2 regions of the Nocardioides sp. NPDC087217 genome follow, and region 1 is predicted to be linked to the other one. Evidence: riboswitches for the same ligand, from Rfam matches in the RefSeq annotation. Region 1 holds a riboswitch; the other holds the start of a gene.
What was found. Region 1 has a riboswitch for thiamine pyrophosphate ahead of thiE (thiamine phosphate synthase). Riboswitches for the same ligand answer to the same signal wherever they lie in the genome.
Positions count from the first base shown of each region.

Region 2: it holds a riboswitch for thiamine pyrophosphate, as region 1 does, so the genes downstream of both, ACIO3S_RS21690 (thiamine ABC transporter substrate binding subunit) here and thiE (thiamine phosphate synthase) in region 1, are expected to answer to the same signal.

Region 1 covers NZ_JBIUZB010000001.1:435,300-439,702, reverse strand. The annotation lists gene ACIO3S_RS02345 (fumarate hydratase) at 1-849, opposite strand, end outside; gene ACIO3S_RS02340 (carboxymuconolactone decarboxylase family protein) at 951-1,541, shown strand; TPP riboswitch at 1,586-1,695, shown strand; gene thiE (thiamine phosphate synthase) at 1,689-2,300, shown strand; gene thiO (glycine oxidase ThiO) at 2,300-3,403, shown strand; gene thiS (sulfur carrier protein ThiS) at 3,400-3,600, shown strand; gene ACIO3S_RS02320 (thiazole synthase) at 3,597-4,364, shown strand; gene ACIO3S_RS02315 (thiamine phosphate synthase) at 4,361-4,403, shown strand, end outside.
Region 2 covers NZ_JBIUZB010000005.1:192,885-197,287, reverse strand. The annotation lists gene ACIO3S_RS21695 (ABC transporter permease) at 1-701, opposite strand, end outside; gene ACIO3S_RS21690 (thiamine ABC transporter substrate binding subunit) at 698-1,759, opposite strand; TPP riboswitch at 1,756-1,864, opposite strand; gene ACIO3S_RS21685 (GNAT family N-acetyltransferase) at 1,895-2,326, shown strand; gene ACIO3S_RS21680 (MBL fold metallo-hydrolase) at 2,316-3,368, opposite strand; gene ACIO3S_RS21675 (hypothetical protein) at 3,365-3,778, opposite strand; gene ACIO3S_RS21670 (hypothetical protein) at 3,775-4,131, opposite strand; gene ACIO3S_RS21665 (putative protein N(5)-glutamine methyltransferase) at 4,148-4,403, shown strand, end outside.

The sequences.
Region 1 (4,403 bases):
GAGCTCGAAGACCTTCTCCTCCAGGTCGGTGTCACGGAAGCCGTGGGCGCTCATCGAGCCCTCGGTCGGGAGGTTGTCGAGGTAGTGGGCGCTCGCGTACTTCGCGGTCTTGAGCGCGAACTCCGCCGAGGTCCCGCCGATGACGACGGCGAGGTGGTACGGCGGGCAGGCCGCGGTGCCGAGCGAGCGGATCTTCTCGTCGAGGAAGGTCAGGATCCGGTCGGGGTTGAGGATCGCCTTGGTCTCCTGGAACAGGAACGACTTGTTGGCCGAGCCGCCGCCCTTGGCCATGAAGAGGAACTTGTACTCCGGGCCGTTCTCGCCCTCGGTGGTCGAGTAGATCTCGACCTGCGCGGGCAGGTTGGAGCCGGTGTTCTTCTCCTCGTAGGTGGTCAGCGGCGCCAGCTGGGAGTAGCGCAGGTTGAGCTTCGTGTAGGCGTCGAAGACACCGCGGCTGACGGTCTCGGCGTCGTCGGCGCCGGTCAGCACACCCTCGGACTTCTTGCCCATCACGATCGCGGTGCCGGTGTCCTGGCACATCGGCAGGATCCCGCCGGCGGAGATGTTGACGTTCTTGAGCAGGTCGAGCGCGACGAAGCGGTCGTTCCCGGAGGCCTCGGGGTCGTCGATGATCTTCCGCAGCTGCTTGAGGTGGGCCGGGCGGAGGTACTGGTTGATGTCCTTCATCGCCTCGGCGGTCAGTCGGCGGATCGCCTCGGGGTCGACCTTGAGGAACTTGCGCCCGTCGACCTCGATCTCTTCCACCCCCTCGCTGGTGATCAAGCGGTAAGGAGCGTCGTCCTTGCCGGTCGGGAGGAGGTCGGAGTACCGGAACTCAACGTCAGCCACGGAAGAGAATCGTACGCCGCCGGGGATGTCACAGATCGCGCGCGTCCGTCGTCTAGATGTCGAGCGCCCCCGGAGAGCGGGGCCGAGAACCAGGAGGAGAAATGACTGCCACCCGTATCGCGCCCGCGGAGATCACCGGCTTCAAGGGGATGCTGATCAAGCGGTTCGCCAAGAAGATGCTCGGTCAGGTGCCGTCCTCGGTCGGCGTCTACTGGCACAACCAGGAGGTGCTGATGGGCATGTCCGGCCTCGGCTCCAAGGTGAAGAAGTGGGACGCCTGCGACGAGCAGCTGAAGTCCTTCGCCCACATGGCCGTCGCCTCGGCCGTGGGGTGCAGCTGGTGCCTGGACTTCAACTACTTCGAGGCGCACAACCGCGGTCTCGACATGGACAAGGCTCGGGAGGTGCCGCGCTGGCGTGAGTCCGATGTCTTCACGGCGCTGGAGCGGGACGTGATGGCGTACGCCGAGGCGATGAGCCAGGCGGAGCCGATCGTCACCGACGAGATGGTGTCGGGCCTGGTCGCGCAGCTCGGCGAGGCGGCGGTGGTCGAGCTGACCGCGGTCATCGGGTTCGCCAACTTCTCGACCCGCACCAACATCGCCCTGGGCATCGAGTCCGACGGCTTCGCGGAGGCCTGTGAGCTCAAGCCGCTCGCACAGCGCGGAGGTCAGTCGTCCATGATCGGGTGAACCCCTTGCGTCGGGTGCCCACGATTCCGTTACAGTGATCGAGACCCAACCCACACGGGAGTCCGCGGCAGCGGGCTGAGAGGGAGCTGGAGCCGCTCCGACCGTAGTACCTGATCCGGATAATGCCGGCGAAGGAAGTGACCTGACGTGTTGCCTGCTCTCCCGCGGCTGTTCTGCCTCGTGTCCACGACCGACGACCTGACGCTCCTGCCTGCGCTCGCCGCGGCAGGAGTCGACGGCTTCCAGGTACGCGACAAGGGCGCGACCACACGGGAGCTGGTGGTCCTCACCGCGTCCGTCATCGAGCTCGTCGCGGCGTACGAGGCGTGCGTCGTCGTCGACGACCGGCTCGATGTAGCGCTCGCCGCCGGTGCTGACGGCGTCCATCTCGGCGCGTCCGATCTGCCGTTGGCAGACGCCCGGCGGATCGCCGACGCGGTCGCTCCGGGGCTGATCATCGGCGCGACCTGCCGGGACCGTGCCGCGGTCGAGGCGGCAGCCGCGGCGGGCGCGGACTACGCCGGGTTCGGGCCGGTCTTCGCCACCACCTCCAAGGCCGGGCTTCCCGACCCGCTCGGCGTCGACGCGGTCACGGCCGCCGCCGGCGTCCTGCCGCTGATCGCGATCGGCGGGATCTCGACGACCTCCGCCGGGGCCGTCCGCGCCGCCGGCGCCCACGGAGTCGCCGTGATCGGCGGACTCTGGCGACAACCCGACCCACTCCAGGCCGCGAAGGAGCTCGTGGAAGCCGTCGGCTGATGCGGGTACGGATCCTCGGTGCCGGGATCGTCGGGCTGTCCGTGGCCGACGAGCTGCTCCGCCGCGGGCACGACGTCACGGTGGTCGATCCGGCGCCGGGCTCGGGGGCGTCGTACGCCGCGGCCGGCATGCTCAGCCCGGCCGGTGAGGCCTGGTACGGCGAGGAGTCGCTGACCCGACTGTGCCTGTCGTCGCTGGCACTCTGGCCCGGGTTCGCCGCCCGGCTCGGGGTGCCCGTGCACACTCGCGGGACGCTGCTCGTCGGCCTCGACGCTGGGGACGTCCAGCAGGTCGAGCGGCAGCTCTCGGTGCTCGATCTCGCCGGGGTCTCCTACGAGAGACTCGTACGCCGCGAGCTGCTGGCCCGCGAGCCGGGGCTCGGCCGGGTCGCCGGTGGGGCGTTCCTCGCCGAGGACCATTCGGTCGACCCGCGCGCGGTCGTCCGCGCGCTGCTCGAACGGGTCGGGGACCGTGTTGGTTTCGACACGCCTCCGCCTAGCGGCTCCGGCGGCTCAACCCACGCAACCGCCGGTTCTCCGCTGGTCGAGCCCGGCGAGCGCCAGCGAGCCGGTGTCGAGACCAACACGGTCGCTGACGTCACCGTCATAGCCACGGGGGCGAACCTCCCCGATCCCTACTCCTCTCTCATCCGCCCGGTGCGCGGGGACGTCGTGCGGGTGCGGACGCAGGAGCCGGTGGAGCGGACGGTGCGGGCCTGGGCGCACGGCGAGCAGATCTACGTGGTGCCGCGGATCGACAGCGACGAGGTGGTCATCGGGGCCACCACCGAGGAGCGCGACGGTCCGCTGCTGCCGACCGTCGAAGGCGTGTGGCGGCTGCTCGACTCCGCCCGCCGGGTGGTGCCGGCGCTGGACCGCGCGAGCGTGGTGGAGGCGACCTCGCGCGACCGCCCGAGCACCGCCGACAACCTCCCGCTGGTCGGCCCGACCCACGAGCCGGGAGTCGTGCTCGCCGCGGGCGCCTACCGCAACGGCGTCCTGCTGGGGCCGCTCATCGCGCAGCTGGTGGCCGACCACATCGAGACAGGGTCAGTGGAGCCCGCGGTCGATCCGCGTCGGTTCCGGACGAAGGAGGACGGATGAAGATCACCGTGAACAGCGAGCCGATGGAGGTCAGCGGCACCGTTGCCGACCTGCTCGAGGCACGTACCGGCGACCGGCGGCCGAGCGGCATCGCCGTCGCCGTGGACGAGGAGGTCGTGCCGCGCGACGACTGGGCGCGATGGCAGCTCCAGGACGGTCATGTCGTCGAGATCGTGACGGCGGTGCAGGGCGGATGAGCAGCATCTTCAAGATCGCCGGGCGCGAGCTCTCCTCACGCCTCTTCCTCGGCACCGGCGGCCTGCCCAACCTGGCCCTGCTGCCCGGCGTCATCGCCGCGGCCGAGCCGGGTCTGGTGACGGTCTCGATGCGGCGTACGTCCTCGACGGCCTCCGGCGGGCTGCTGGAGACGCTGCGCGCGGCGGAGGTTCCGATCCTGCCCAACACCGCGGGCTGCCTCTCGGCACGCGAGGCGGTGCTGACCGCTGAGCTCGCCCGCGAGGCGCTGGAGACCGACTGGGTCAAGCTGGAGGTGATCGGCGACGAGACCTCGCTGATGCCCGATGCCGTCGAGCTCGTCGAGGCCGCCGAGCAGCTGGTGCGCAAGGGCTTCACGGTCCTTCCGTACGCCACCGACGACCCCGTCCTCGCCCGCCGGCTCGAGGACGCCGGCTGCGCGGCGGTGATGCCGCTCGGCTCGCCGATCGGGTCGGGGCTCGGGCTGCTGAACCCGTACGCGATCGAGGCGGTGGTCGCCGCGGTGTCCGTGCCCGTCGTGCTCGACGCCGGTGTCGGTACGGCCTCGGACGCGGCCCTGGCGATGGAGCTCGGCTGCTCAGCGGTCCTCGCCGCCACCGCGGTGACCCGCGCCGACGACCCGGTCGGGATGGCTCGCGCGCTGCGTCTGGCCGTCGAGGCCGGGCACACCGCCCGCGCCGCCGGCCGGATCCCGCGGCAGGCGGTCGCCCGGGCGTCGTCTCCGATGGAGGGCCGGATCGCATGACCGCATTGCCGCGACTGCTCGTCCTCACCGACCGCTCCC
Region 2 (4,403 bases), on a different contig from region 1:
GTCAGCTTGTAGATCTCGGTCTCGATGCTGTTGTAGCGCACCCCACCGAGGGTGAGCACGATCCCGAACGCGGTCGCGCAGAAGAGGAAGACCACCGACGCCGCCGAGACGATGGCGGGACGCAGCGCCGGCAGGGTGATGGTCAACAGGACCCGGGAAGGCGAGGCGCCCAGCGCGGCAGCGGCCTCCCCGGGACGCGGGTCGAGCGACTCCCAGGCCGCCCCGACCGCGCGGATCACCACCGAGGCGTTGAAGAACACCAGCCCGAGGATGATCGCGGTCGGCGTCCCGTCGAGCCCCAACCCGGCCAACAGCCCGGCCTCGCCGATGAGCTCACGGAAGGCGACCCCGACGACGACGGTGGGGAGCACGAACGGCACCAGCAGTCCCGCCCGGATGAACCGCTGCATCGGGAAGCTCAGCCGGTAGAGCGCGTACGCAGCCGGCAGCCCGAGCGCGACGCTCAGCACCGTCGCCAGGCCCGAGGACCACAGCGTGAACCAGAGCGCCCGCTGGATCTCCGGGCGCCCCACGATCCTGGACACGACCGACGGGTCGAAGGATCCCTCGAAGAACAGGCCGCGCTGCACCATCCCGGTGACCGGCAGGACGAAGAAGACCGCCAGCACAGCCACCGGGAGAGCGGCGAGCGCGACCAGGGTCCCGATCCGCCAGATCACAGCACGACGGGTGGAGCTCACTGCGCGATCGTGTCACTCCAGGTCGCCAGCCACGCTTCCCGGTTCTCGTCGATCGCCTCAGGCTCGACGGAGAGCGGTTCAGTGGGCTGCTGGGCGAACTTCGCCCAGTCGGCGGGCAGCTCGACGCCGGAGGAGACGGGGAACACGTACATGCTCTCCGGCAGTGCCCCCTGCACGCTGTCGGAGAGCATGAAGTCGATCAGCGCCTTGGCGCCCTCGGGGTGGTCGGCGCCCTCGAGCACGCCGGCGTATTCGACCTGTCGGAAGCAGGTGTCCAGCAGCGCCTTCGTCGTCGTCTTGCCGTCCTTGACGGTGAAGGCCGGCGAGGAGTCGTACGACACGACGATCGGTCGCGTCCCCTTGCCGCCGCCCTGGGTGAAGTCGGAGTAGTAGGCCTGGTCCCAGCCGTCGACGACCTTGGTGCCGTTGTCCATCAGCTTGCCCCAGTAGTCGGCCCAGCCATCCTCGCCGTACTCGGCGACGGTCGCCAGCAGGAACGCCATGCCCGGCGTCGACGTCGCCGCGCCGGGGGTCACGAAGAGATCCTTGTACGCAGGCTCGGCCAGGTCGTCGAGCGACTCCGGCGGCGTCAGCTTCTTGGCCGCGAACCACTCGGTGTCGATGTTGACGCACACGCTGCCGTTGTCGACCGGGGTGAGGAAGTGCTTCTCGTCGCCCGGGAGGTTGAACTCGTCGACCCCGGCCGGGACCGTCTCCGGCGTGTACGCCTCCAGCGCGCCCTGGTCGATCGCCCGGCTGGCGAAGGTGTTGTCGACGCCGAAGACCGCGTCACCGTCGGGGTTGCCGGTGTCCATGGCGATCTTGGTGGTCAGCTCGCCACCGTCGCCCGCGTGCCGGATCTCGGCGGTGTAGCCGGTCTTCTCGGTGAACTCGGCCAGCACCTCCTTCGGCAGCGTGAAGCTGTCGTGCGTCAGCAGCACGACGGTCTTGTCGTCGGGGCCGCTCGACGGCTTGGCGTCCGGCTCGGCGGGGCTGCCACCGCACGCGGACAGCAGCAGAGCCGAGATTGCAGTGGCAGCGATGGCAGGCGTACGCATGCGCATTTCTGACTCCCTTCGCCGGTATCAACCGGAGCAGGTTCGGAGGGTCTGCGGCGCTGTTCGCCGCACTCTCAGGCCTCCCGGCCTCCCCTGTCTGTTCCCGGCAACACTACTGCTTGCCAGAATCGACCCATGACCGACGTCGCCATCTCGTCCTTCGACGACCTCTCCCCGAAGACCGCGTACGCCCTGTGGCGGCTGCGCCAGGACGTCTTCATCGTCGAGCAGGACTGCCCGTACCCCGATCTGGACGGCCGCGACCTCGAGCCCGGAACGCGTCACGTGGTGCTGAGCGACGGCGACCAGCTCGCCGGCACCGCCCGCATCCTCGACGACGGCGACGTGTGGCGGATCGGCCGCGTCGTCCTCGCCCCCACCCACCGCGGCAAGGGTCTGGCCGACGTGATCATGAAGGCCGCCGTCGAGGCCCTCACCGACCGCGACATCGTCCTCGACGCTCAGACGCCGCTGGCCGGCTGGTACGCCAAGTTCGGGTTCGTGAAGGACGGCGAGGAGTTCCTCGAGGACGGCATCCCGCACACCCCGATGCGCCTCACCCGCTGACGGGGGCGAACAGCACGCTGGTCTCCGTCTCCTCGCGGGTGGCCTGACCGCGTGCGGCCAACAGCTCGAGGTGAGCCTTGGTCTCCATGACCGCGAGGCCGGCGTTGAAGTAGTCGAGCTCGGCGAAGGCACGCTCGTGGCGGGTCCAGCCGAGGTCGTTGGCCACCTCGAGCGCCGAGCGCCTCCCTGCCTGCAGGGACGCCAGTGACTGGGCGAGCCGGGACTCGTGGTGGGCCAGCAGCTCGTCGACACGGGCGTGCGACGACGGGGCGACGGGGCCGTGGGCGGGGAGAAGGCGCAGGTCGGGGAGGGTGCGGACCTTGGTCAGCGAGGCCATGAAGTCGCCGAGCGGGTCGATGACCGGCACCGGCTCGAAGCCGATCGACGGCGTGATCGTGGGCAGCACGTGGTCGCCGGCGAACAGGACCGAGCCGGCCAGGTCGGCGTAGACGTAGTGGCCCTGGGTGTGACCAGGGGTGTGCACGGCATCGAGGTCGCGGCCGGCGACGTCGAGGCGTACGTCGCCCTCCAACCACCGAGAAGGCATCCGCCAGTGGGACAGGTCGGGCGCGGGCGGCGGGTTGGCGGCCCACTTCGCGGCCAGCTCGTGCGCGCCGGCGTGGGCGAGCAGCCGATCGGTCGAGACCCAGCCGTCGAGGTCGCCGTTGGTGAGCTCGAGGGTCGGCCGGTCGCCGGCGCCGAGCAGCACGTCCGCGCCGAACTCCTGACCGAGCACCGAGGCGAGCGTGTAGTGGTCGCGGTGCACATGGGTGACCAGGAAGCGCCGGATGTCACCGAACTCGAAGCCGAGCTTCTTCAGGCCGTTCTCCAGCGCAGAGCGGCCCTCGGTGATCGCCCAGCCGCCATCGACCAGCGAGAGCCCGTCGTCGCCCTCGAGGACGTAGATGTTGACCGCCTTGAGCCCGTCCATCGGCAGCGGCAGCGGGATCCGGTGTACGCCGTCGGCGACCGTCCACGCTCCCGGAGCGGACCAGTGCTCCCCCGAGTCAGGCGAGATGGCGGTGGCTGTCGACTGACTCATCGGTCTCCTTCGGGTCGACCTTTCCAGAGCCAGAGCAGACCCAGGATCGGCAACAGGGCGGGAACGAATCCGTATCCGCTCCCGAACTTCGACCATACCGAGTCATCCGGGAACCAGGACGGCACGGCCAAGGACAGGACACCGACGACGATGACGCCGCCCAGCTCGATCCACAGCATGATCTTCGCGAAGCCCGCCGACCCGTTGGCGGCTCGGCGGATCGCGAACCAGCCCGCGACGTACGTCGCCGCGGCGACCACCGAGAGCGAGTAGGCGATCGGGGCCTCGTCGAAGTCGGTGAAGACCTGCACCAGCGACCGGGCGCCCGCGGCGAGCACGAAGATCGCGTAGACGGTCAGCAGCACCAGATGCGGACCGGAACGAGTCTTGGCAGGTGAGGTCGCGGTCACCGGACCATCATGACGCGTACGGCCACGACGCCCGTCGCCAGGGCCGCCGCCGCGATCACGCCCGAGGACCAGGTCGAGCGGTCCGTACGCATCGTCTGCAGCGCCAGCGGCATCAGGCACACCAGCGCGCCGAGGTAGCCCAGGAAGGTCGACAGCGACTCCGGCTTGCGTCCGCCCGACCAGGCCGCCAGCGCCCCGATCGCGAGCACGACAGCCAGGAGCTCCAGCATCCACGCCACCTGGTCCAGCCACTTGGGCCGGGGCGCCTTCAGTACAACGCCGAGCACGGCCGCGATCGTCACGAACGCGGCATACCCGGCCACGATAAATCCGATCAGGGTCACGGCGTCCACGTGCCAATCTTCTCCAATGACCTCCACCTCCCGTGGCCCAGCCCCCGATCCGGGGCTCGTCGCCCGTCTCCGCGCCGCCGGCTGTGTCTTCGCCGAGGACGAGGCGGCGCTGCTCGAGTCCGCCCCGGTCTCCGCCCATGAACGGGAGGAGATGGTCGTACGCCGCGTGGCCGGCGAGCCGCTGGAGCTCATCCTGGGCTGGGCCGAGTTCTGCGGGCTCCGGATCCGGGTCGCGCCGGGGGTGTTCGTCCCCCGGCAGCGCTCGGCGCTGA